Thiorhodovibrio winogradskyi: one gene and its partner. The protein of the gene in region 2 interacts with the protein of the main gene of each other region in a pairwise test. Links are inferred from orthologs where the notes say so. Each region holds a gene or a part of one and is shown on either strand. Other genes may lie near its edges. The genes, in order: minC and Thiowin_RS08620.

Region 1 (11,610 bases), 3.3 Mb from region 2 along the record:
CAACCTTACTTGGGCTATAGCGTTGACAGGTGCCAAATCGAGGCTAGCGGACTTCCAATTGGTGCTCAAACATCAAGTTTTTCGGCTCAAGTCAACAGGAGAATTTGACTTGTGCTCATCCCTCACTCACCATCTAACGCCAACCTTCAGAGGATCAGGGATTCTGATACCCAAAGTATTGATCCCTGTCGTGATCCTTCGCCGCCATTGACCCCATGATTAGCCTCCAGGTTCCGGATGAACCCCGCACTCAGCCAACTCAAGCCCTACCCCTTTGAACGCCTCGCCGCCCTCAAGCAGGAGGTGACGCCGCCGGCCGAACTCAAGCCGATCATGCTCTCCATCGGCGAGCCCAAGCACCCCACGCCGGCCATCATCAGCGATGCGCTTATCACGCATCTGCATCATTTGGCAACCTACCCCAGCACCCGCGGCCTGCCCGAGCTGCGCGCGGCCATCGCCACCTGGCTGGGTTGGCGCTTTCAGCTTGACCGCGACGGCATCGACCCCGAGACACAAATACTGCCCGTCAGTGGCACCCGCGAGGCACTGTTCGCGATTGCCCAGGCATTGATCGATCCGGCGGATCGACCGCTGGTGATGATGCCCAATCCTTTTTATCAGATTTACGAAGGCGCCGCCCTGCTCGCGGGCGCCCAACCCTTCTACCTGCCTTGCACCGCCAGCAAGGGCTTCCTGCCCGATTTCGATCTGATCGACGAGGCGACCTGGCGCCGCTGCCAGCTTTTGTATTTGTGCTCGCCCGGCAACCCCACCGGCGCGGTCATGGACCAGGCCAGTCTGCAACGCCTGATAGCACTGGCCGAGCAGCACGATTTCATCATCGCCGCCGATGAATGCTATTCCGAACTCTACCCGGACGAACAGCGCCCGCCGGTCGGCCTGCTCCAAGCCGCCGCCGCCATGGGTCTGGAGGATTATCGTCGTTGCCTGGTCTTCCACAGCCTGTCGAAGCGCTCCAATGCGCCCGGCCTGCGCTCCGGCTTCGTCGCTGGCGACGCGCGGCTGATCGCGAGATTTTTCGCCTACCGCACCTACCATGGCTGCGCCATGCCGCTGCAGCACCAACACGCTAGCCTGGCCGCCTGGCAGGACGAGAGCCATGTGCGCGAAAACCGCGCGCGTTATCGCGAGAAATTCAAAGCCGTGCTGGAAATCCTTGATGGCGTGCTCGACTGCCATCAGCCCGAAGGCGGCTTCTACCTCTGGGCGCGCACCCCGGAAGCGGACGAGACCAGCTTCGTGCGCGAACTCTTCGCCAGGGAGCACCTGACTCTGCTGCCGGGCCGTTTCCTGTCCCGGCCCGCCATCGACGGCCAGGATCCAGGTCGTGGCTATGTGCGCATCGCCCTGGTGCCGGAACTGGCCGACTGCGTCGAGGCGGCTCTGCGGATCCGTCGCTTCTTCGCCTCTCGATAACACCCAAAGGCTCACCAATCGCCCGCCTCATCAAGCCACTTGGGAACAGAATCCGTGCATGACACTCGCTGAGCATCGCGACCGACTCTATGCCTGGCTACGCCAATGCCTGATCGGCGAGGGGGAGGCGCTGATCGGGATCAAACCCCTTGATCGTTATCAGACGGGAATTCTCTTCCCCATCCTGCGCGGGGAATTCGGCATCGATCCGGCGCGGGATGAGAGCGACGCGGGGGATCACATCGACGAGGGAGACGGTGATGCAGGGGAAGCTGCACATCAGGTGCTGGGGATAAGTCCGCGAAAACAGCGCTTCGTCCCTCCGTCTTCGGTAGGATTTTCTTTTTTCGTCGTTGGCGAGAAGATTCGCTTGCAGCTTGTCCCGCGAGCGAGGCGTTATTTTCTCACTGGCGCCTCTGACGAGCATGGAATAACCAGGGATCAGCAAGGGCGGTTCGCGAATAACTGGGAAAGCGATGACCTTGGTGGGGACGAATCGGTTGCCTATGAATTTGTGGCGCCCGATGATCGACGCTTCCTCAGAACCTCCTTCGATGTGTTCAGCGATGGGAACAATGCGCTTGCTGAACTCCTGCTCATCTGGCGTCCCCTTGCGCGAGGCTGGCTCGTGACTGCATCCTTGAGCAACACTCAGCTGTTAATGCCTAGCAATCAGGGCGAGAAGGAATCCCGCGAACGCAACACAATGGCTCTGTTCGATGTTGGCCTTGAGTGCATCATTGATGCAGGAGTTGTCGGCCCCTACCCTGGCGTGTCCTTCGACCAGCTCAGCGACGAAGATCAGGAACTGGAACTCAGGTATCGCAACCATCGGGTCTACGCCATCGGTCATGGCGCTGCTGTCGATCGCATTGCATGCTCAAATCGACGACATTGCGCGTCGAACTGTGGAGCTGACTGACGATCAGATGCGCCTTGTTGACGTTATTGAAGTTAACAATAGAGTCATTTGCAAAGGCGGCGCAGGCACCGGCAAGACCTTTCTTGCGCTCGAGCTGGCTCGGCGTTGGTCCGGCGCTGGGCTCATGGTCTTGGTTGTCTGCCGATCTCCTTGGCTGCGGCATTGGCTCGAAAGCCGCTTTACAATCCCCAGGGTAGCCGTTGCGCTACCTGAATCCGCCAAGCGCGCGGCACAGCGCTGCAATATTGAACAATTCGATGCCCTGATCGTCGACGAGGGCCAGGACTTGCTCGACCTGCACGCCATCGGCCAGATGAATGTGATGCTCGCTGGTGGTCTCGGCGCGGGAACCTGGTGTTTTTTTCACGATGTCAACAATCAATCCGGCATCTTAAGTCCTGCCGATCCGCATGCCTTGGCACTCTTGCACAGTTTCAACCCGATCTCGGTGCCGCTAAGAACCAATTGCCGCAACACAAGACAGATACTCAATCAGGTGCAGTCAAGACTCAAGGCCGACATGGGTATCAAAGGGACAGGCAACGGCCCCGACATCCGCATCCGTCAAGCGGAATCTCAACAGGGGCTCGCCCAAGCCCTTGCCGAGGAGCTTGACTACTTGGTCGATCAGGGCGGGCTGTATCCGGGCAGCATTAGCATTCTGTCTCCCTTTCCATTCCCAGACTCAAGGGTCGCGCATCTACCGCGTCGGCTGAGCTCTAGGATTCAGGTGCTTGATGAATACGCGATGCGCACTTTCCCACCGGCACAAATCAGCTTCGCAACCATCGCTGAATTTAAGGGACTGGAGAATCAAGCCGTGATTCTGGTTGACCTACCCGAGGACATTTCAAGGCCAGAATCCATTGCCGCCAGCTACGTCGCCATGAGCAGACCCCGCGCGATCTTAACCCTCATTCAGCGCAAGGCATCCACTCAAGACAGACTCCAATGAAGTCTCGCCAGTCCACCAAGCCCCTAGATTGAACGGCAGGGATCCGGCGCGTCCGACAGTGAGCGCCTCGGGTATAATGCGGGCCAATTTCATTACTCACCTTCCGGAGCCCGACCTTGAACGAGCAGCAACAGATTATTGACCAAGCCTTTGAACGCCGTGCCGAGATTACCCCGCGCAATGTGGAAACCCTGGTGCGTGATGCGGTGCAGGACACCATTGAACGACTCGATCGCGGCGAGTTGCGGGTCGCCGAGAAGCGCGACGGCCAGTGGCAGGTGAACGACTGGGTCAAGAAAGCCGTGCTGCTGTCCTTTCGCATCGAGGACAATGCTTTTATCAAGGGCGGCTTCACCAATTATTACGACAAGGTGCCATCGAAGTATCAGGACAGCAATTCCCGTGAGTTCCGCGTGGGCGGAGTGCGGGTGGTGCCGCCGGCGACCGCGCGTCGGGGTTCTTACATCGCGCCCAGCTGCGTGCTGATGCCAAGCTATGTGAACATTGGCGCTTATGTGGATTCTGGCACCATGGTGGACACCTGGGCGACTGTCGGATCCTGCGCTCAAATCGGCAAGAATGTCCATCTCTCTGGCGGTGTCGGCATCGGCGGCGTGCTGGAGCCGGTGCAGGCGGCGCCGACCATTATCGAGGACAACTGCTTCATTGGCGCGCGCTCGGAGATTGTCGAAGGCGTTATCGTTGGTGAGGGCGCGGTCATCTCCATGGGCGTTTACATTGGCCAAAGCACCAAGATTTATAACCGCACCACGGGCGAGACCCTGTTCGGTCATGTGCCAGCTGGAGCCGTGGTCGTGCCGGGCAATCTACCGGCAAAAGACGGCACCCATAGTCTCTACTGCGCGGTCATCATCAAGCAGGTGGACGAGAAAACCCGCGGCAAGGTGGGCATCAACGAACTACTGCGCGACATCTGAGCCGCGCGCCCGTGTCTCCCGTCCTGGAACTGGCCCGGGCCCTCATCGCCCGGCCATCACTCACCCCGGATGATGCCGGCTGCCAGGCGCTGCTTGGCGAGCGGCTGTCACGGCTCGGCTTTCGGCTTGAAACACTCCGCTTTGGCAAAGTCACCAATCTCTGGGCGCGTTTTGGCGATCAATCACCCCTGCTTTGTCTGGCCGGGCATACGGATGTGGTCCCAACCGGCCCGCTCGATCTATGGGACAGCGACCCCTTCGCACCCGAGATTCGCGATGGTCTGCTCTATGGTCGCGGCGCGGCGGACATGAAAAGTTCCTTGGCGGCCATGGTGGTCGCCTGCGAGCAGTTCCTCGCCCGCCACCCGGCCCCCCTGGGCTCCATCGCCCTGCTGATCACCAGCGACGAGGAAGGCCCGGCTGTCGATGGCACCCGTCGGGTGATGGAAACTCTGCAAGCCCGTGGCGAGCATATCGACTACTGCCTGGTGGGTGAGCCATCGAGCCAGGGCAGGCTCGGGGATCAAATCCGCAACGGACGCCGCGGCAGTCTGAATGCAGCTGTGCGGCTGATTGGGCGGCAGGGCCATGTGGCTTACCCGGAGTTGGCGCTGAACCCCATCCATCGTCTGAGCCATGCGCTTGGCCCGCTGTGCGCGGAGGTTTGGGACAGGGGTAATGCCTACTTTCCGCCGACCAGCTTTCAGCTATCGAACATCCACGCCGGCACGGGCGCCGAGAATGTGATTCCGGGCGAGCTTGAGCTCTTATGCAATTGGCGTTTCTCCACTGAGTTGACGCCGGAGCGAATTCAGCAGCGTTTTACCGAGTTATTGCAGCAAACCGAGCTTGAGTACCAGATTGACTGGCGCTTGTCGGGCCAGCCCTTCCTGACCCCCGTGGGAAAGCTCACAGAGGCAACAGCGGCCGCGATTAAAGCCGTCACGGGCATCGACACCCGGCTGTCGACCAGCGGGGGCACCTCGGATGGACGCTTTATCGCACCGAGCGGCGCTCAGGTGGTGGAGCTTGGTCCGCTGAACGCGACCATCCACAAGATCAACGAATGCGTGCCGGTGACTGAACTGGAGCCCCTCGCGGCCATTTATGCCGGCATTATCGAAAGGTTGCTCGCCAGCGGGGATGATATGGCGACGACCTAAGCGCAACATGGGGTGAACCAATTCGTCCCTAGTGACCACCAGGACATTGATTCAGGAAAAACTCTCAGCGCCCAGGCTGGTCCGGCAGCACGATATTGAGTTCGAGAATCTCCTGATCGTCCTCTTGCTCGTAGCTGACGGAGACTGCATTAAGGTCAACATCGACGTACTTCCTGATCACGTCAAGAATTTCACGCTCAAGCTTGGGCAGGTAGGACGGGCGATCACGCGCCAGTCGATCATGCGCGACCAGAATCTGCAGGCGCTCTTTCGCGACAGAGGCAGACCCCTTGCCCTGACCCGTACTGCGGAAATAGTCGAGTAAGCCCATCGGCTAGCCTCCGAAAAAGCGCCCGAGGAATCCCCGCTTATCGGCGGACAGAAAACGCAGCGGAACCTCATGGCCGAGGTAGCGCATGACCATATCCTGGTACGCTTGGCCAGCGTTGGAATTGGTATCGAGAATCACCGGGATGCCAGCGTTGGATGCATTGAGCACCGCCTGGGATTCCGGAATCACACCAAGGAGTTTGAGTGACAGGATTTCCTGCACATCGGCCACGCTGAGCATCTCGCCGCGTTCAACCCGCTCGGGCGAGTAGCGTGTCAGCAACAGGTGCTCCGCAATCGGCTCGAGATTCTCCTCGGAACGTCGTGACTTGCTGGAGAGGATGCCAAGCATGCGGTCGGAATCCCGCACCGAGGACACCTCCGGATTGGTGACCACCACCGCATCGTCGGCGAAGTACATGGCCATCAGGGCGCCATGCTCAATGCCAGCCGGCGAGTCGCAAATAATGTACTCATAATCCTTTGCCAGATCCTCCAGCACCTGTCCGACCCCGTCGCGACCCAGCGCGTCCTTGTCGCGGGTTTGCGAGGCCGGCAGAATTGACAGTTTGTCGCAGCGCTTGTCGCGGATCAATGCCTGGTTGAGCTTCGCCTCGCCATTGATCACGTTGACAAAGTCATACACCACACGCCGCTCGCATCCGAGCACAAGGTCCAGGTTGCGCAAACCAACATCGAAATCGATCACGACGGTTCGATGCCCCTTCTGCGCCAGACCCATGGCCATGGCAGCAGCGGTCGTCGTTTTGCCGACACCCCCTTTGCCCGAGGTGATCACGATAACTCTAGCCAAGGATTGATCCTCCTGCTAAAACGGAGGCCGCTAAAACAGTGGCCGCTAAAAAGGGGCAGCTAAGATGAAGAGACTGCTCGTTGGCAAACACTTGAGTGTATCTTGCCGAAAATGACCCCGCGTTGGCAACAGTCAACAAAGGCTCATACAAACTTAATTTACTCAAAACGGGTTTGCTCAAAACGGGTTTGTTCAAAACGGTTCAATGCGGAGACTGTCCTTATCGAGATAGATCTGGACTCTGGCATTCTTCAGATTGGCCGGAATATTCTCGCTAACACGGTAGTGGCCAGCGATCGCCACCAATTCCGCTTGCAAATCCTGACAAAAGATCCGCGCCCGGACGTTGCCGTTGATGCCAGCAAACACGCGACCACGCAAAGGCCCGTAGATGTGAATATTGCCATCGGCCATCAGTTCGGCGCCGGAGTTAACTGCCGCGGTAATTGTCAGATCGCCACCAGCCGCATAAACCTTTTGGCCGGAGCGCACGGGCCGATCAATCAGGGTGGAGCCAACCTCGATACCGAGGCCGTGATCCCCCGCATCGCCCCGGGAGGGCTTGCCGCCAGTTTGCACGCTTTCAGCCGGTGATTGCGCGTCTTCTCCTTGCCCGTTGTCATGGGTCGTCTCGTACATGCGGCGACGCCCCCCGTCGCTCATCAGCACGAGTTCCATGGCACGAGCCGCGTCTTGCTGTTCCAAGCCCCCCCCGCGCAGCCCGACCGGCAGCATGCCATAACCGCGCAGAAGCCCCACCAGGCGCGGAAAATTAATCTCGGCCACAGGATCATTGAGACCACCCAGATCAATGACCACCGGAGCGTTTCGAAAAAAATCAGGCGCCTGCTCAACCTTGGCCCTGATCTCATCGGCAAATTCTTCCATGTCCACCCGCAACAGACGAATAACGGGCAGAGTAAAGGACGCTGCTTTGATTTCAAGCACGCCATGCGTGCCGTTCTGCACGGATTCTATCTCCACGGTCTCGTCTCCGCCAGCCACTAACCCGGTGGCCACTGTAGCGCGCGTCCGCCAAGCAGATGAACATGCAAGTGATAAACAGTCTGTCCTGCCTGGGCATTACAGTTGATCACCGTGCGATAGCCCTGGTCGGCGATCCCTTCCTCGGCCGCCAACCGCGAGGCAACCTGAAACAGGCGCCCGACGAGCGCGGCATCCTCTGGCGTGACATCGTTCAGGGTCGCAATAGGCTTGCGCGGGATAATTAAAATGTGCACGGGAGCCTGAGGATTCAGATCGCGAAAAGCGACGATCTCCGCGTCCTGATAGACAATATCGGCGTCCATCTCCCCGCGGGCGATTTTACCGAACACAGTATCTGACATAGCTTCTCGGTCTCCTGTTGCCGCGGTTGCCCATTCTGCCATCTCGCGGCGATGCTCGGAAAAAACTTAAACCGGCAGGCGCCCGCTGAAGGCATGCGCGAGGGTGCCACCGTCGACGTATTCGAGTTCGCCTCCCAAAGGCACGCCGTGGGCGATGCGAGTGACAGGTACCTGCGCTAAAGCGGCCATCTCGGCGATATAGTGCGAGGTGGCACTCCCCTCGATCGTGGGGCTAATGGCCAAGATAAGCTCACGCACACCACCTCCGGCCAGTCGTTGCCGCAGCCGTCCCAGCTCAAGCTCCTCGGGACCTATGCCATCGAGCGGCGACAGACGCCCACCAAGCACGAAGTATCCTCCGGAAAACTCCGTTGCCTGTTCGATTGCCGCCACGTCAGACGGACCTTCCACCACGCAGACCAAACCCTGATCACGCTTGGGATTCATACAGATACTGCACAGCGGCGCTTCCGTCAAGGTGCGACAGGACTCGCAGCGTCCAATTCGGTCCATGGATGCCGCCATGACGGACGCCAAATGACGACCGGCATCGCGATCCCGCTCGAGCAGATAAAACGCCATGCGCTGCGCCGATTTGGGCCCAACTCCCGGCAAGCAGCGCAGGGCGTCGATCAATTCCGGCAATAGGGTTGATTCAGACACAATTTATCAGGACCATCAGACACGGATAAGTAGCCGGCACCTTGCTTCGGTCAGGTTTCTCTCTCATGGTCCTGTTCTCCATGCGAATAGTTAGAACGGGAGCTTAAACCCAGGCGGCAGGGGCAGACCCGCGGTCAAATTTGCCATGCTGTCCTTTTGCTTTTCGGCGACACGATGCACGGCATCATTGGTCGCAGCGACAATCAAATCTTCAAGCATCTCTTTATCATCAGTGAGTAATGAGGGATCAAGGTCCACCTTGCGCACCTCATATCTTCCCGTCATGGTGATTTTGACCATACCGCCACCGGACTCGCCGATGACTTCCTCCTGTGCTAGGCGCTCTTGCGATTCCTGCATCTCCTGCTGCATTCTCTGCGCCTGCTTCAGCATGTTCCCGATTCCGCCTTTCATGCGTGACCCTCTGTCATTGTCAATCGAATACTTTCATCCCAGCAAGGCATCCCAGCAAGGCATCCCAGCTCAGGCCGATTGTTCGGCATTGCGATTCGGCAACTGGGAACCCGGGCATGGACGGAGAGACTACCCTGTTGCCTGAATACTGCCCGGCACCCACTCAGCATTGAGTCGCGAGACCAAACCCAGGGCGATGGGGTCTTGATGCATCAACGCCTCGGCCTCGCGCTGACGTCTCTGCGCGACCCGCGCGCGCGCCCGCGCCGGAGTATCATTGACCGACCGCCGCGCCGCGATCCGCAGCCGAACCGGCTGGCCGAGAACCTCCCGCAGAGATTGTGCAAGCCGCTGCTCAGCCGAGTCGGCCTTGATCAGATGTTCACAATCAGGCTCGAGTTGCAGATGCAGCTCACCACCCCGCCAGGACTGAAAAGCGCAGTGGGAAGCCAACTGCCGCCCAAGACCGTTCACCGGCAGCTGCTCCACCAGCTGATGCCAATCCTGGTCGTTTGCCAGGCCCGGCGTCAGCGCCTTACCCTGCACCGCCCCAGCAGTTACTAAAGAAGGCGCAACCCCATGGTCCCACTGCACGGGGACCGACTGAGTGATCCCTGGCTGGATGGCTTGGAGCGCAACGGATTGGGGCGCAACAGCTCGAGGCTCAGTGTCTTGGGCAGCAACGACTTGGGCAGCAACGACTTGGGGTTCAGCCACCGCGGCAGCCCTGGCCGGTTCTCCTGCGGCCAGTGTCCCCGACCCTGACTGTCCCTTGGCCGATGGCCCGGATGTCTCCGACGCACCCGAGGCCGGTCCAGCACTCTGGCGGGCAGCAGGGCGCGATGCGCCAGCGCTATCAGGGCGGAAGGCGAGCGCGCGCAGAAACACCATTTCGAGCCCAGCGCGGGCATCCGGTGCCAAGGGGAGATCTTGCTGCCCCATGACCGCCACCTGATAGTACAGCTGCAGGTCTTCCGGCGCGACACGCTCGGCCAGGGTTTTAAGACGTGTGTAGTCCGGATCGGCGCTGTCCAGGGTGGTCGGCACTTGCTGCGCCAGCGCCAGACGATGAAGCAGCTCGATCACGGATTTGAGCACACCAGCAAAGTCTGGCGTCAACTCGGCAACCCGACCAATTTCCGCAAGCAGCCGGGGGCCATCGTGATCACAGAGCGCCTCAACCAGCGCCAGAGTGAGATCATGATCGAGCGCGCCAAGCATGGCGCGCACCTCGGTCACCCGCAACTGGCCACCACCAAATGCAATTCCTTGATCGAGCAGGCTCAAGCCATCGCGCATGCTGCCCTCGGCGGCGCGCGCGAGCAAGGCGAGTGCTTGCTCTTCGAATGCGATCCCCTCGGTCTCGAGGACGTGACGAAACCTGCCCCCAATTTGCTCCGGGAGCAGGTGCTTGAGATTGAACTGCAAACAGCGCGACAGCACCGTGGGTGGGAGCTTTTGCGGGTCGGTCGTGGCCAGCACGAATTTGACATGCGGCGGCGGTTCTTCGAGCGTTTTCAGCAATGCATTGAAGCTATGACCAGAAAACATGTGCACCTCGTCTATCAGGTACACCTTGTATCGGCCACGCACAGGCGCGAAGGGGACATTCTCAAGCAACTCGCGGGTTTGTTCGACCTTTGTCCGCGATGCCGCGTCGATCTCCTGCAGATCGATAAAGCGCCCTTCATGAATCTCTCGGCAGCTTGCGCAAATGCCGCATGGCAAGGCGCTGACGCCCTGTTCACAGTTCAGCGATTTGGCCAAAATGCGCGCCAGCGTGGTCTTGCCAACTCCACGGGTCCCAGTAAACAAATAGGCATGATGGAGTTGGCCGCGATCAAGCGCATTGGTCAGTGCCTGGACGACATGCTCCTGCCCTACAAGATCGGCAAAGGTCCGCGGACGCCATTTGCGCGCCAGCACCTGATAAGCCGTGGTGGCATTCTCGGCCGGGTCGGAATCGCTGAGTAACATGCAATGAATCGGGCGCGCCGCTGGCGGGACAGGTGGGAACACAGGCGGATCGGATGGCAGGGTGGTGGACAATGCCAGCCACACCACGGCACAGACGTCCATCGCTGCGGCTGCTCCCTTCCGGGCCTGACCGGGTTCACGACTTAGCCTTGCGCGGGGACCGACACCGCCCACCGAAACAAAAACGCCGCGCATCATCCGCAGCGTCAGCGCGCAAATTAGCAGAGTGCCGCCGGAGATACAAGCAAGGACGCGCCAAGCGGCACGGCAAATCCGTTCTAACCAACAGGCGCGACACGGGCAGCGCGGGGCATTGAGTTTGCCGTCATGCCCAGATAATCGAAGACACGGCGGACTTTGCGCGCGAGCTTCTCGATGGTGGCTGCCACGGAATCCTTGGATTTCGTTTTGATCAGACCGGCGGCAAACCGGCGCAGTCGGGTGATGTTTTCTGGTCCATGGCCGGTGCGGATGGTGCAGCGATCCTCATCCCAGTTCCAGTCGAGGATCCAGTGATGGGCTTCAATGCCCCAATGCCCACGGTTGAAGGCGAGCAGGCGCTTAGGGCTTGCACTCTCAGGGGTATGATCCGTGACGCCGAAGACTGTCTCGACGGAGGTCTTGTCGGTTTTTTTCTCAGTGGTG
Region 2 (11,779 bases):
GATCTACGATCAGATCGCTTACATCATCGCCCAAGGCTGGACACCAGCGATCGAGCACGTCCACCCCAGCAACTCCATGAAGGACTACTGGACCATGTGGAAACTGCCCTTCTTCGGCGAGACCGAACTGGCCAATGTGGTCAATGAGCTTGAGTCCTGCCATCGGGCCTATCCGGATCATCATGTGCGTCTCACCGGATACGACAACTATACCCAGAGCCAGGGCTCCTGCTTCGTGGTCTTCCAGGGACGAGGCTGATCCGCCGCGCAGCGGATTGTTCCGGTCTGGTCGGTGGCACGTGGTGCTAAACCCCTGCCATCGCCGGAACCCGAAGACCGCCGATGTCGATCTCCGCGTACCCGATGTTCGAGCACCTCGCCGGAGGTGTACTGACAACGCCGGATGAACGCCCGTCGGGGCCTTATTTGAGCCTGACGATTGAATCGAACAGTGGCTCCCAAACTGGATCACACACTGGATCTAAAGATGGCTTCCAGTTTGGACCAGGGTTTGGTTCAAAGAATGCCTCGAAGAATGCTCTGGAATCGCAGACACAGATAACGGATACCACGATGGCTAGCAAAGCGAACCTGAAAACGAGCGGTCGCGAGGCCGCACTCGCCCGACGCCGCGCACTCTCCACCGGCGGCAAGTCGAAAGCTCATTCGGCAGCCGCCGAGCGCAGTCGCGGTGATTCAGCGCGTCAGCGGGCCAATTCTGGTGCCTCCCACTCTGTCGCTCCCTCGGCTGCCCCCGCAGGTGGCGCGCGGCGGCCAGCGGCGCCTGTCGCGGCAACCCCCGCGGCAATCCCCGCGGCAATCCCGGAACCGAGTTTCGGGTGGTCGCGGCCAACGCAAAACCCGACACCCCGGGCAAGCGGGGCGCGCACCAGGCCGCCAGCGGGTCGGGCGTCAGTGGCACGCGCCCGGCGCGAAGCCCTGTCGCGACAGGGTCGACGCGCGGTCAAGGCAGGGGATCGGGTGCGCGCTGACGTGCTCGCGCAACAGTCCGCCGCGCAGCCAAGCAATCCGGCACGAGCAGGGGCATCCGCCGCGCCGAGTCCGCAACAAAGGCATTCGGTCGCTGAGCAGACCCTCGGGCAACTGTCCGCCAAAGCCGACGTCAAACCTGGCAACGGCAGCGCGCGTATCGGTGCCGGCGCTCGTCTTGGTAGCAAGCCGGGCAATGGCTCGCGCCTTAGCCGCCGTGACAACGGCCTGGGCACGAAACCAACCGGGCGCATGCTGTCACTCGCCCGCCGCGCGGCTCAGTCCGGGCGCGGCAAGGCGGCCACCAATGCACCCACGTCCGCGGCCAGTCTGGCGCGCCAGGCCAATCCCAAGCTGTCAGGTCGGGAATTATCCCAGCGGGTGCGGGCGCAGCGCAGTCATAGTGGTGGCGCGGGTGAGCGCAAATCCGCGCCCGCTGGTCGCATACGGCCCAACGCCACGGCGCGCGGTGCCGAGGATCAGTACTGGAAGGTCGGCGTGAGCGAGACGGCGGCCGGTCAGACGGTGACCGGCACCCGGGTTGGTCGCAGTGTTAAAACAACGGGTGACGAGCCTAGCACCTGCCGTGCTGTTACTGGTACTGAATACATGGGCGCGGATATTTTCCGTGAATTCTGCCACAGCGAGCCGCCGCGCAATGTGCCCAAGGTTGGTGTGAGCCCCTCGGCGCTCGGCAACCGCATCACCGGTAATGAGGTCGGTCGCTCCAGCCGGGTGACAGGCGACGAACCCGGTAGCTGCGAGCGTGTGACCGGAACCGAGTATCTCTCCCCGGCCCATTTCGAGGCCTTTTGTGATATTCGTGCCGGATCCGGTTTAAGCGGATCCGATGCGAGCAGAAGCAGCGGCCGTCGCACCGGCTTGACCGCTACGCAGGGCGGGCAGTCGGTCTCTGGCACCATGGTAGGTCGGCCCTACGTTGGTCATTCGGCGGCTGAAAGTTCGGTTCGGGTCACCGGCGACGAACAGGGCGCCGGCGTCAAAACCACGGGCACTCAGTACACCAACGTGCAGAGCATTGCCGAGGGCATTCCAGCACATCAGGGCGGCGGTCGCTCGGCGGTCGCTCCCTCTCAGAGAAATGTTCCGGCCAAAAAGGCTGTTGCGGAGAGAATGGGTCAGCAGGCCGGATCCAGGGTTCCGCCAAAGGTGGCTGTTTCTTCCACGCTAGCTGGTGGTCGGGTGACTGGCACACTGGTCGGCCGCTCGGCTCAGGTCACTGGAGACGAGCCTGGCAGTTGTCGCTCGGTGACGGGTGATGAGTACCTCTCCAGCGAGCAGTTCGAGACCTTTTGCAACACCCGCCCGGAGCCGGAAGCGTCCAAAGTTGGGGAGTCGCTCACGGCGCTCGGAAAGCGCGTTTCAGGCACTCAGACTGGCCGTTCCGGGCGGGTGACAGGCGATGAGCCCGGTACTTGCAAGGCGGTGACTGGCACGCCCTACGCCGGCATGGAGCAAGTGGCTGAGTATTGCGCGCCCGCGGCGGCCCAGGCCGCGCGCGAGCGCATGCTGCCCATGGCGCGACGCGGTGCCGGCATGACCGGCCGTGGGCCTGGTATTGGCGGCGCAATGACGGGTGATCGCCGTGGTGCCTGTGAACCTCTGACGGGCACGCCTTATCACGGTGCTGATCAACAGGCAGCAGCCTGCGCGGATGGGGGCCCGATGCAGATTGGCGCTGGCGCACTGGCGGCAACGCCCGATGAGCCCGACTTTCCGCAAGCGCTAACCGGCGCGCCCTGGCAGCAATTCAGTGTGAATTCACCAGCGCGTCAGGCCGATCATCAGCGTGCGGCTCGCACTGGCGCCGTGACTGGCACTAATAGCGAGGGTGGCGGACGTATTACTGGACCCTTCGGCATGGCGACGGGAAAGATCACTGGCACCGAGGAGTTTCGCTTCGGCGCCGGCAGTCATGGGCGGCGCGCGGAGGCTAGAGCGGTTGTTCCCGAGGGTAAGCCGGCGACACCAAGCGGTAACCGAGTGACCGGGGAAGGCCAGTCCGCCGGGCTGAAGATCACTGGTGACGACTGGGAAAGGGGCGAGCGCGTCACTGGAACCGAAGGCGCCTGGGCAAAGGGCCGCAATCCGACCCGTCCGGGTCCAATGTCGGCCATGCAGCCGCCGGAGCGCAAACGTAACGAGGAGACCCCCGTCCCTGTCAGTCGTGTCACCGGCAGCAGCGGCAGTACCGACCGCGGCTCGCTGATTACCTACTCTGGCGGAGCTCGCGGCTGAGTCCGGTTGTGGGTCAGGCTAACGGAATCATGCCAAGATGTTAGGTCGCCAACGTCAATCGCCGCGTTCGCTCGGGCTTGCCGCTCCAGCAAAGGCTCCCGTTGGCAGGGGATCGGATACGCGGACCAGTCGAAGCATGCGCTCAGGTGAAAAAACCTCGGCTTTTCGCCCACTATCGGCTGGAGCAGTCTCGGTGGTAGACGCCGACCAACCCAATGGGGATCAAATCTCAGTGGAACAGGCCGGCGCGACACCGCGCGGTCGCGCGGCACAGGAAGCGGCCAGACGCGCGGCATCAGCGCGCGAGCGTTCGTCCGTGGCGGTGAAGCGCGCGACAAAGGTGCCTTCGCCGAGCGTGCGTACAGTGCGAAAACTCAAGACTAGTCAGCGCCCAGCGCCCCCGGGTGGCTTTGCCGGGGCTCGCGGCCGCGGCGCCAGGACGGTCCTGGTGAGTGATCAGGTGAGTGATCAGGGCACTGATCTGGACAGGCGAGCGCAGCTGTTCAACCAGCGCCTGCACCCGCTCACGGATGCCAGTGCCAATGCGCGTTTGTTCGACTATGAATCTCGGGTCAAGGAGTCTTTTGATCGCATTGTGCCCGTGCTCAAAGAGGTCGCGGCCATGCAGTGCGAGCCGCGCTTCGAAGAGCGGGCGCTTGAGTTGATCCGCGCGGAACTGGGTTATGAACTGCCGCGGGAGGAGATCACTAACGCTTGGGTGAGTGGGCTGGACATGCGGCGGCTGTTCGCGATGTCGGTGTTCAAGACCTATCGCCGCATCAGCGATGAGTTCTACACCCATGATCCGCTCAGGGGGCGGGATCAGCAAGGATTTGATGCTTTTCTGCAGGGCTGTGGGTTTCATCTGCTTGATGTCACCCCCTGCGCGGACGGACGCCTGGCCCATGCTATCAGCTATGTGCTGCGTCTGCCCTATGCGGGCGTGCGACGCAAGTCCTATGCTGGCTCGCTGTTCGATGTCGAGAACACCGTGCAGAAATGGGCCGAGACTGAACTCATGCGCTTCCGCGAGGGGCGCCCAAACACGGCCGATGCGCCAACCCGATACCTGAAGACGGTCATGTACCACTTCAGCTCGGTTGACCCCTCGCACCAGGGCTGCGCGGCCCATGGTTCCGATGATGAACTGGCCGCGCGCGCCGGGCTGGAACGCCTGCAGGCTTTCCAGCAGGCGATTGAGAATACCTATTGCTGTGGTGCCTCGGTGGATTTGCTCTTGATTGGTCTGGACACGGACACTGACGCTATCCGCGTGCATGTGCCTGACCGCGACAGTCACATCGACCTGACGCGTTGGGTCGATGGCCAGAAGCTCTACGAGATGACACGCGGCATGGCCCCGGAGCAGGCGCGAGGACATATTTTGGAGCTGGTGCGTGCTCACGCCGCCGAACATTCGCGCGCATGCGGTGGCGAGTCGCCGGCCGAGGGGATGCTGCGGCTGATCGCGCGACTGATAGAAAACAATATGTCGCAAATTGATTATGTGCGCGTCTACCATCAGGGTGGTTATGCCGACATCGGTCATGCCGAGCGCTTCATTGGTGCAGGCATCGGTTTCGAGGAAATTCAACTGCGCAACCTGACATATTTTGCCTATCTGGCGACGGTCGAGGAAGGCGCGGCCGATATGGACGTCGGCATCAAGATTTTCTCCGGGCTCAATGTCAGCCGCGGACTGCCAGTGCCGGTGATCGTGCGTTACGACTACCACGGTGGCGTGCCAGGGGCGCGTGAACGGGCCATTGAACATTGCGAGCGCATCGCCGGCGCGCTCAAGGCGCGCTACCCCAAGCTGTGCGCCGATGGGCTGCTGCACTGTTTGCGTGCCGTGCGTGACTGCGATGCTGGCGCGCCAATCGAGGTCGTTGGCTGTTCGCTTCAGTCCCAGAGCGCGGCGGCGCACTGAGCGCGGAGCGAACTGTCATGAAAATTTGTCAGGTTCTCAAGCCATTGGTGTCGACCAATCGGATTTCGGGCTTCGAGCACAAGCATCTGCAGGTGGTGCTTGACGGCAGCAGCAAGATGGTCGCGGTTGACGCGGTTGGAGCCATGCCGGGCGACTGGGTCATTTGCGTTGGCAGTTCGGCGGCGCGCGAGGCTGCTGGCAGCAAGGAATATCCAAGCGATCTGACCATCGTCGGTATCATTGATAACTGGCAACCGGAGACCTGAACCGGCGGCGCGGGTTGGGTGACTGGCGCATGGATATTTTTCAGGTAGTCGGTACGCTAGTTTGCACGCTGCGAGTGTCCGGTTTGGACCATTGCAGCCTGCGGGTGTTGCGCGATGCCAAAGGCAAGCTACAGGTCGCGACCGATCCGGTCGGCGTGCGGCCCGGGAATTGGGTATTCACAGTGAACGGCTCAGCCGGTCGCTATGCGATGGGGGACGCAAAAATTCTGACCGATCTGACCATCGGTGGAATTATCGATGACTGGGAAACTGAAGTGATCCCGGTATCGGCGACAGTCGCGTCTTAGGCAAACCGAATGAAACTGATCGCGCCTCGGGCGAGTTGAAATGAGGAGACATTGATATGGCAGGCGAGAACTACGGTATCGCGCTGGGCATGATCGAGACCCGTGGTCTTGTGCCAGCGATCGAAGCGGCCGATGCGATGACCAAAGCCGCCGAGGTGCGGCTGATCGGGCGCGAATTTGTTGGCGGTGGCTATGTCACCGTGCTGGTGCGTGGCGAGACCGGCGCTGTAAATGCCGCTGTGCGCGCCGGCGCGGATGCCTGCGAGCGCGTGGGCGATGGCTTGGTGGCCGCTCACATCATCGCGCGTCCGCACGCGGAGGTGGAGTCGGTTTTGGAGTCGAGCGGGCAACAACGTCGCTAGGGGCCCGCTGATAGGCGGTTGATGGCCGCAACCTTTTTGCTTTTCTTTTTTAGCGTAGATAGACGGAGAAACACAATGGCGAACGAAACCATGGGTATTGCGCTTGGCATGATCGAGACGCGCGGTCTGGTTCCTGCGATTGAGGCGGCGGATGCGATGACCAAGGCGGCGGAAGTGCGTCTGATCGGTCGGGAATTCGTTGGTGGCGGCTATGTGACCGTGCTGGTGCGTGGTGAGACCGGCGCCGTGAATGCTGCCGTGCGTGCTGGTGCCGATGCTTGCGAACGCGTCGGCGACGGTTTGGTCGCGGCACACATCATTGCACGTCCGCATCGTGAAGTTGAGCCTGTGCTGCCAACTGGCGGACCAGCGGCGTCCTGATCTTCATCGGAATTCAACGCCAGCCCAAAGTGAGTTTGGTTTCGGCCGCTGCGCTGGCGGGCTTCTCAGGACGATAAGCCCGCCAGCGCACTGAGCGCGACAACTCTACCGAGTGTTCCGGCTTGGTGGCGCTGATGTTTTGTCGCGACCGGCCGCCCAGCACATTAACTCGGCACATCAAATATTTACCTTAGTCTACAGATGATGCAACAGCCAAGGGTTCACCCCCGCACTCTCGGGTATCTTGGGCGCGCACTGAGTCTGGAGTACTCAGCGGTGCAGCAGTACATGACTCAGGCCAACCTGGCGGATGTCTGGGGGCTGCGCGAGGCAGCGGATCGTTTTCGTCACGAAACGGTCGAGGAGATGCGCCATGCCGAGCGCATCGTCAAGCGTATGCTGGGTGTCGGGGTTGTGCCGAACTCCTCGCAGTTGCGCCCAGTCACCCTGGCCGGCAACCTGGTCGGTCTGCTCAGGCAAAATGCGGTGCTTGAGGCCGAGATCGTTGCGCTCTATGACGAGGCAACCCGGTTTTGTCAAAGTATCGATGACGGTGAAAGTGCCGAGTTTTTTCAGGGATTGCTAAACGACGAAATCGCCCATGCCGAGGAAGTTGACGCATGGCTGAAAAGCTTAAGCGGATTTGAAACAAAGGGATGGAATGACCGCGCCTACTTCTGAGACCCGTTTTGAGAATGGTTCTGGGCGCGAACCCAGTGAGGCTCCGCGTCGAGAGGGCTGGGTCCGGCGGGAACGCCCGATGCGCCTGGAGCGACGACTGGAGTTCCCAGACTATGAGGCGACCAGAGTTTTTTTGGAGCGGGCAGGGGGTCTATCCGAGGAAATGGATCTGTACCCAAATCTCAGCTTCGGTCGGACCTACGTGAACATGACGCTATTTGCCGACGAGAACACAGGCGCGCTGAGCCCCGATGCCCTGGTATTCGCCGGGCGCATTGATCGATTGCTTGATCCGTCCTGAACGATAGTTATCCGACCTTAGCGCGATCAGGCCTAACGAGCAGGTCGCCATCCTGCGTGAAATCTTGATTCCCTTCCATGCGCGAGCGCAAGCCGCGCCCTGAGAGGTGTTTGCCATGTCCGAGAACACTGAGACCCCGACTGCCTCGACTGATACATCTGCAAGCAACAGCACGACCAAGGCGGGCGCGGGGAGCGGGCGTCGCAAATCCTCTTCGTCGACCCGCGGCACTGGCGTGTCTTCCGGTTCAGTGTCAACCTTGGGTCCGCTGCTCGATCCCATGCGCGAGGATGTTTTCAGTACCAGCACTCGGGTGTGGCCAGACTGATTTTTCCTTGCGTGCACAATCGCTTGCCAACGGGCTCGTGGCGTCTCTGATGGCGCTAAAATGCACGACCAAAGCTGGGCTGTCGGATCAGGATCCGGGGAGCTCGGGTGCCGATTATCTGGTTCGCCACTGCACTCTACGCCAACTCCAGTTGCTCGAGGCCATTGTGCGGCTCGGGAGCTTTACCCGTGCCGCCGAAGAGCTGTTTCTCACACAGCCGACGGTGTCGATGCAAATCAAAAAGCTCGCGGAATCCATCGGCACACCACTGTTTCATCATGTCGGGCGCACAGTTGAGCCAACCGACGCTGGACGCGAGGTTTACGCGGCCTGCCGCGACATCCTAAACGGCCTCGCCAACCTTGAAACCAAGCTAGCGGATCTCAAAGGTCTGCGGCGTGGCCGGTTGCGCTTGGGCGTCATGACGACGGCGACCTATGTCGCGCCGGAGATTCTGGGGGCGTTCTGCCAGCGCTACACCGGCATTGATGTGTCCCTGAATGTCACCAATCGCGATCAACTTCTCGAGCGGCTCTGTGCTCAGGATGACGATCTCTATGTCATGGGCCAACACCACGACTTCGGGCAAGAGGTGGAGGCCGTGCCTTTTGCACCCAATCCGCTGGTGATGATCGCGCGTAGCGATCATCCGCTGGTTGGACAGCCCGGGATTCCCATGAGCCGTCTGGCTGATGAGGATCTGCTGCTGCGCGAGCCCGGCTCAGGTGTGCGTGATGCGGTTCTCGGGCACTTCGCCAGGTCAGGCGTCGAGCCTCGTGTGCGTATGCAGCTTGGCAGCAGCGAAACCATCAAGCATGCCATTCTTGGCGGCTTGGGCATCTCGGCACTATCGTTGCACTCGGTGCGGCTCGAAAGCGGCGGTGGGCGCTTCGCGGTGCTGGATGTGGAGGGTTTCCCTATTCGGCGGCGTTGGCACATCGTCTATTCGCGATCACGCGAGCTGTCGCTGGTTGCGCGGACCTTTCTTGATTTCGCCATTGCCAGTGAACCCGATATCCGGGCTCAACTCGATGAAGCAATGGCGGCCTTAAGGCGCGTGTCAGGACTCCCCGCAGCCGTGGCAACCTCTTCCGCTATCCCCACTGGAGTCATCTCATGAGGGGCGCCATGGATCAGGATATCTTTCGCTACCCGGTCGCGCGCATTGGCATCATCGGTGGTGGCCAGCTCGGGCGCATGCTGGTAAAGGCGGCCAAGCAGATTGGCTGTACCTGCACGGTGCTTGATCCCACCCCTAATTCTCCAGCCGGGCAGGTATCAGGGCATCAGATCGTCGCCAACTATCAAGACGCCGCCGCGCTGCGGGAACTGGCTGAGTCGTGCGATCTGACCACCTTCGATCTTGAAGATATCAATAGCGACATCCTGACCGAACTCAGTCGCGAGGGACGGCCCATCTTTCCGCACCCGCGGTTGCTTGCGGTGGTGCAGGACAAGCTGCGCCAAAAAGAGGTGCTTGCCGCGGCTGGTATCCCGGTGGCGGACTTTCTTGCCATGCCTGAGCCCGATGCCGCGCTCTGCGCTGAATTCGGCTACCCATTGGTGCAAAAGGCCAGACGTGGCGGTTATGACGGCCGTGGTGTCGCCGTGCTGCGTGGGCCCGGGGAGTTTGACGGTCATTTACCTCTGCCCTCCCTGATCGAGCGCTTTGTGCCAACAATCAAGGAACTTGCGGTGATGGTCGCGCGTGGGCGAGACGGCGACTGTCGCTGCTATCCGGTGGTGGAAATGCGTGTGCGCCCGGAGCAGAACATCCTTGATTGGCTGCTAGCTCCCGCGCGGATCGACCCCGGTATCGCGGCGTCGGCCCAGCAGCTAGCGGTGCGCACTGTCCAGGCGCTCGACGGTGTGGGGATTTTTGGCATTGAACTGTTTCTCGCCGCGAGTGGCGATCTTTTGGTCAACGAAGTGGCACCCCGCACCCATAACTCTGGCCATTACACCATTGAGGCTTGCATGACCGATCAATTCGAGCAGCATCTGCGTGCCATCGCCGGCTTGCCCCTGGGCGCGACCGATCTGCTGTGTCCAGCGGCCATGGTGAATCTGCTCGGCGCGCCCGGGCACCATGGTCGCCCGGTGATCAGAGGTCTGCGGGCGGCGCTGGCCATTCCTGGCGTGTCAGTGCATATTTATGGCAAGGCCGCGACCCGTCCCTATCGAAAAATGGGTCATGTGACGGTGCTGGATACCGATCTCGAACAGGCACTGCGCAAGGCGAAACGGGTTCGCGAGCTCATCGAGATCACCGGAGAGGATCATCCATGACTGGAGTTCAGTCAGCCCGGCCGAGAGTCGGCATCATCATGGGCAGCGATTCGGATCTGGCGGTCATGCAGGCCGCGGCGGACTTGCTCGCCGAGTTTGGTATTGCGTTCGAGCTTACCATCGTCTCCGCGCATCGCACTCCACGGCGCTTGTACGACTACGCGACCACAGCAAGCCAGCGTGGCCTTGAGGTCATTATTGCCGGTGCCGGCGGAGCAGCCCATCTCCCTGGCATGACTGCCGCCATGACACCGCTGCCGGTCATCGGGGTTCCAGTTAAAACCTCGGTACTCAGTGGACAGGACTCGCTACTCTCCATTGTGCAAATGCCTGCTGGCGTGCCGGTGGCGACCGTGGCCATCAATGGCGCGCGCAATGCCGGATTGCTGGCGGCGAAAATGCTTGGCATCGCGGATTTGGGAATTCGCGCCCAAGTGGAGGAGTTTGCCCGGCGCATGGAAGAGCAAGTTCTTGCCAAGGCCGTCGCGCTCGAAAATGGGGAACTCGCTCACAGTCGCGCGGCAACCCAGTCATCTACTCCGGCAGATTCGCGGCGGGCAGGCTAGAATCCAAAAGCAGATGGGTTGAACGCGGTCTCGTGCTGTCTGGCCAGCCGGCACTGTTTCACCCCGGGTTTTTTGTAGCGCAGCAGCGGAGATCCAGATGGACATTGCCGAGCTTCTGGCATTCAGCGTAAAAAACAAAGCATCGGACCTGCACCTGTCCGCGGGTTTGCCGCCGATGATTCGCGTCGATGGCGACATGCGCCGGATCAACGTGGCACCGCTTGAGCATCGCGCTGTTCATGGGTTGGTCTACGACATCATGAACGACAAGCAGCGCAAGGACTACGAAGAGTTCCTGGAAACAGACTTTTCCTTTGAGATTCCAGGAGTGGCGCGCTTTCGTGTCAATGCCTACAACCAGAAGCGCGGGGCCGCGGCCGTGTTCCGCACCATTCCCTCGCAAGTGCTGACGCTCGAGGAGTTGGACGCGCCGGCCATCTTCAAGGAAATCGTCGAGGTCCCACGTGGGCTGGTTCTGGTCACTGGACCGACGGGTTCAGGTAAGTCGACCACCCTCGCGGCAATGATTGATTATCTCAACAAGAATCGCTACGAACATATCCTGACCATTGAGGATCCGATTGAGTTTGTCCACACCAGCCGACGTTGTCTGATCAACCAGCGCGAAGTGCATCGGGATACCCTGGGCTTTAGCGAGGCATTGCGTTCGGCCCTGCGTCAGGATCCGGACATTGTTCTGGTTGGCGAAATGCGTGATCTCGAGACCATTCGGCTGGCGCTGACGGCAGCGGAAACCGGCCACCTGGTGTTTGGCACCCTGCACACCAGTTCGGCGGCCAAGACGATTGACCGTATCGTGGATGTCTTCCCGGCTGCCGAGAAGACCATGGTGCGTTCCATGCTCTCGGAATCCTTGCGCTCGGTCATCTCCCAGACCTTGCTCAAAAAGCCCAATGGTGGCCGGATTGCAGCCCACGAGATAATGATTGGCACCCCGGCCATCCGCAACTTGATTCGCGAGGATAAGGTCGCGCAAATGTACTCGGCCATCCAGACCGGTCAAGCCCATGGCATGCAGACGCTCGATCAGTGCTTGCAAGAGCTTGTCCGTAAAGGACTGCTCAAAAAGCACGATGCACGTGCGAAAGCCCAGAACA

The links.
Region 1: the proteins of Thiowin_RS08620 (region 2) and minC interact in binary tests that used the Escherichia coli proteins (3 or more experiments, as listed by UniProt). The link is inferred for Thiorhodovibrio winogradskyi from one-to-one orthologs.

Annotation. Positions count from the first base shown.
Region 1 is NZ_CP121472.1:5,187,190-5,198,799, forward strand. The notes cover bases 5,651-8,422. They hold minC (septum site-determining protein MinC), read right to left. Parts: upstream 7,547-8,422; coding sequence 6,755-7,546; downstream 5,651-6,754. Other genes in these bases: minE (cell division topological specificity factor MinE), read right to left, coding at 5,651-5,749; minD (septum site-determining protein MinD), read right to left, coding at 5,753-6,562; Thiowin_RS23760 (histidine triad nucleotide-binding protein), read right to left, coding at 7,567-7,911; recR (recombination mediator RecR), read right to left, coding at 7,978-8,422. Also shown: dapC (succinyldiaminopimelate transaminase), read left to right, coding at 238-1,440; Thiowin_RS23725 (hypothetical protein), read left to right, coding at 1,499-2,362; Thiowin_RS23730 (DEAD/DEAH box helicase), read left to right, coding at 2,370-3,317; dapD (2,3,4,5-tetrahydropyridine-2,6-dicarboxylate N-succinyltransferase), read left to right, coding at 3,434-4,255; dapE (succinyl-diaminopimelate desuccinylase), read left to right, coding at 4,267-5,418; more of minE, read right to left, coding at 5,483-5,650; more of recR, read right to left, coding at 8,423-8,574; Thiowin_RS23770 (YbaB/EbfC family nucleoid-associated protein), read right to left, coding at 8,665-8,988; dnaX (DNA polymerase III subunit gamma/tau), read right to left, coding at 9,118-10,965; Thiowin_RS23785 (ISAs1 family transposase), read right to left, coding at 11,244-11,610. UniProt on the Escherichia coli protein: Cell division inhibitor that blocks the formation of polar Z ring septums. Rapidly oscillates between the poles of the cell to destabilize FtsZ filaments that have formed before they mature into polar Z rings. Prevents FtsZ polymerization.
Region 2 is NZ_CP121472.1:1,921,131-1,932,909, forward strand. The notes cover bases 3,880-6,820. They hold Thiowin_RS08620 (carboxysome peptide A), read left to right. Parts: upstream 3,880-5,196; coding sequence 5,197-5,445; downstream 5,446-6,820. Other genes in these bases: Thiowin_RS08615 (carboxysome shell carbonic anhydrase), read left to right, coding at 3,880-5,179; Thiowin_RS08625 (carboxysome peptide B), read left to right, coding at 5,475-5,753; Thiowin_RS08630 (BMC domain-containing protein), read left to right, coding at 5,810-6,115; Thiowin_RS08635 (BMC domain-containing protein), read left to right, coding at 6,191-6,496; Thiowin_RS08640 (ferritin-like domain-containing protein), read left to right, coding at 6,785-6,820. Outside these bases: Thiowin_RS08600 (ribulose bisphosphate carboxylase small subunit), read left to right, coding at 1-259; Thiowin_RS08605 (CsoS2 family carboxysome shell protein), read left to right, coding at 574-3,249; Thiowin_RS08610 (hypothetical protein), read right to left, coding at 3,472-3,627; more of Thiowin_RS08615, read left to right, coding at 3,698-3,879; more of Thiowin_RS08640, read left to right, coding at 6,821-7,177; Thiowin_RS08645 (hypothetical protein), read left to right, coding at 7,257-7,478; Thiowin_RS08650 (hypothetical protein), read left to right, coding at 7,594-7,806; Thiowin_RS08655 (LysR family transcriptional regulator), read left to right, coding at 7,856-8,926; Thiowin_RS08660 (5-(carboxyamino)imidazole ribonucleotide synthase), read left to right, coding at 8,935-10,095; purE (5-(carboxyamino)imidazole ribonucleotide mutase), read left to right, coding at 10,092-10,661; Thiowin_RS08670 (type IV pilus twitching motility protein PilT), read left to right, coding at 10,759-11,779. UniProt on the Escherichia coli protein: Probably forms vertices in the bacterial microcompartment (BMC) dedicated to ethanolamine degradation. It may be involved in transporting positively charged molecules into and out of the BMC.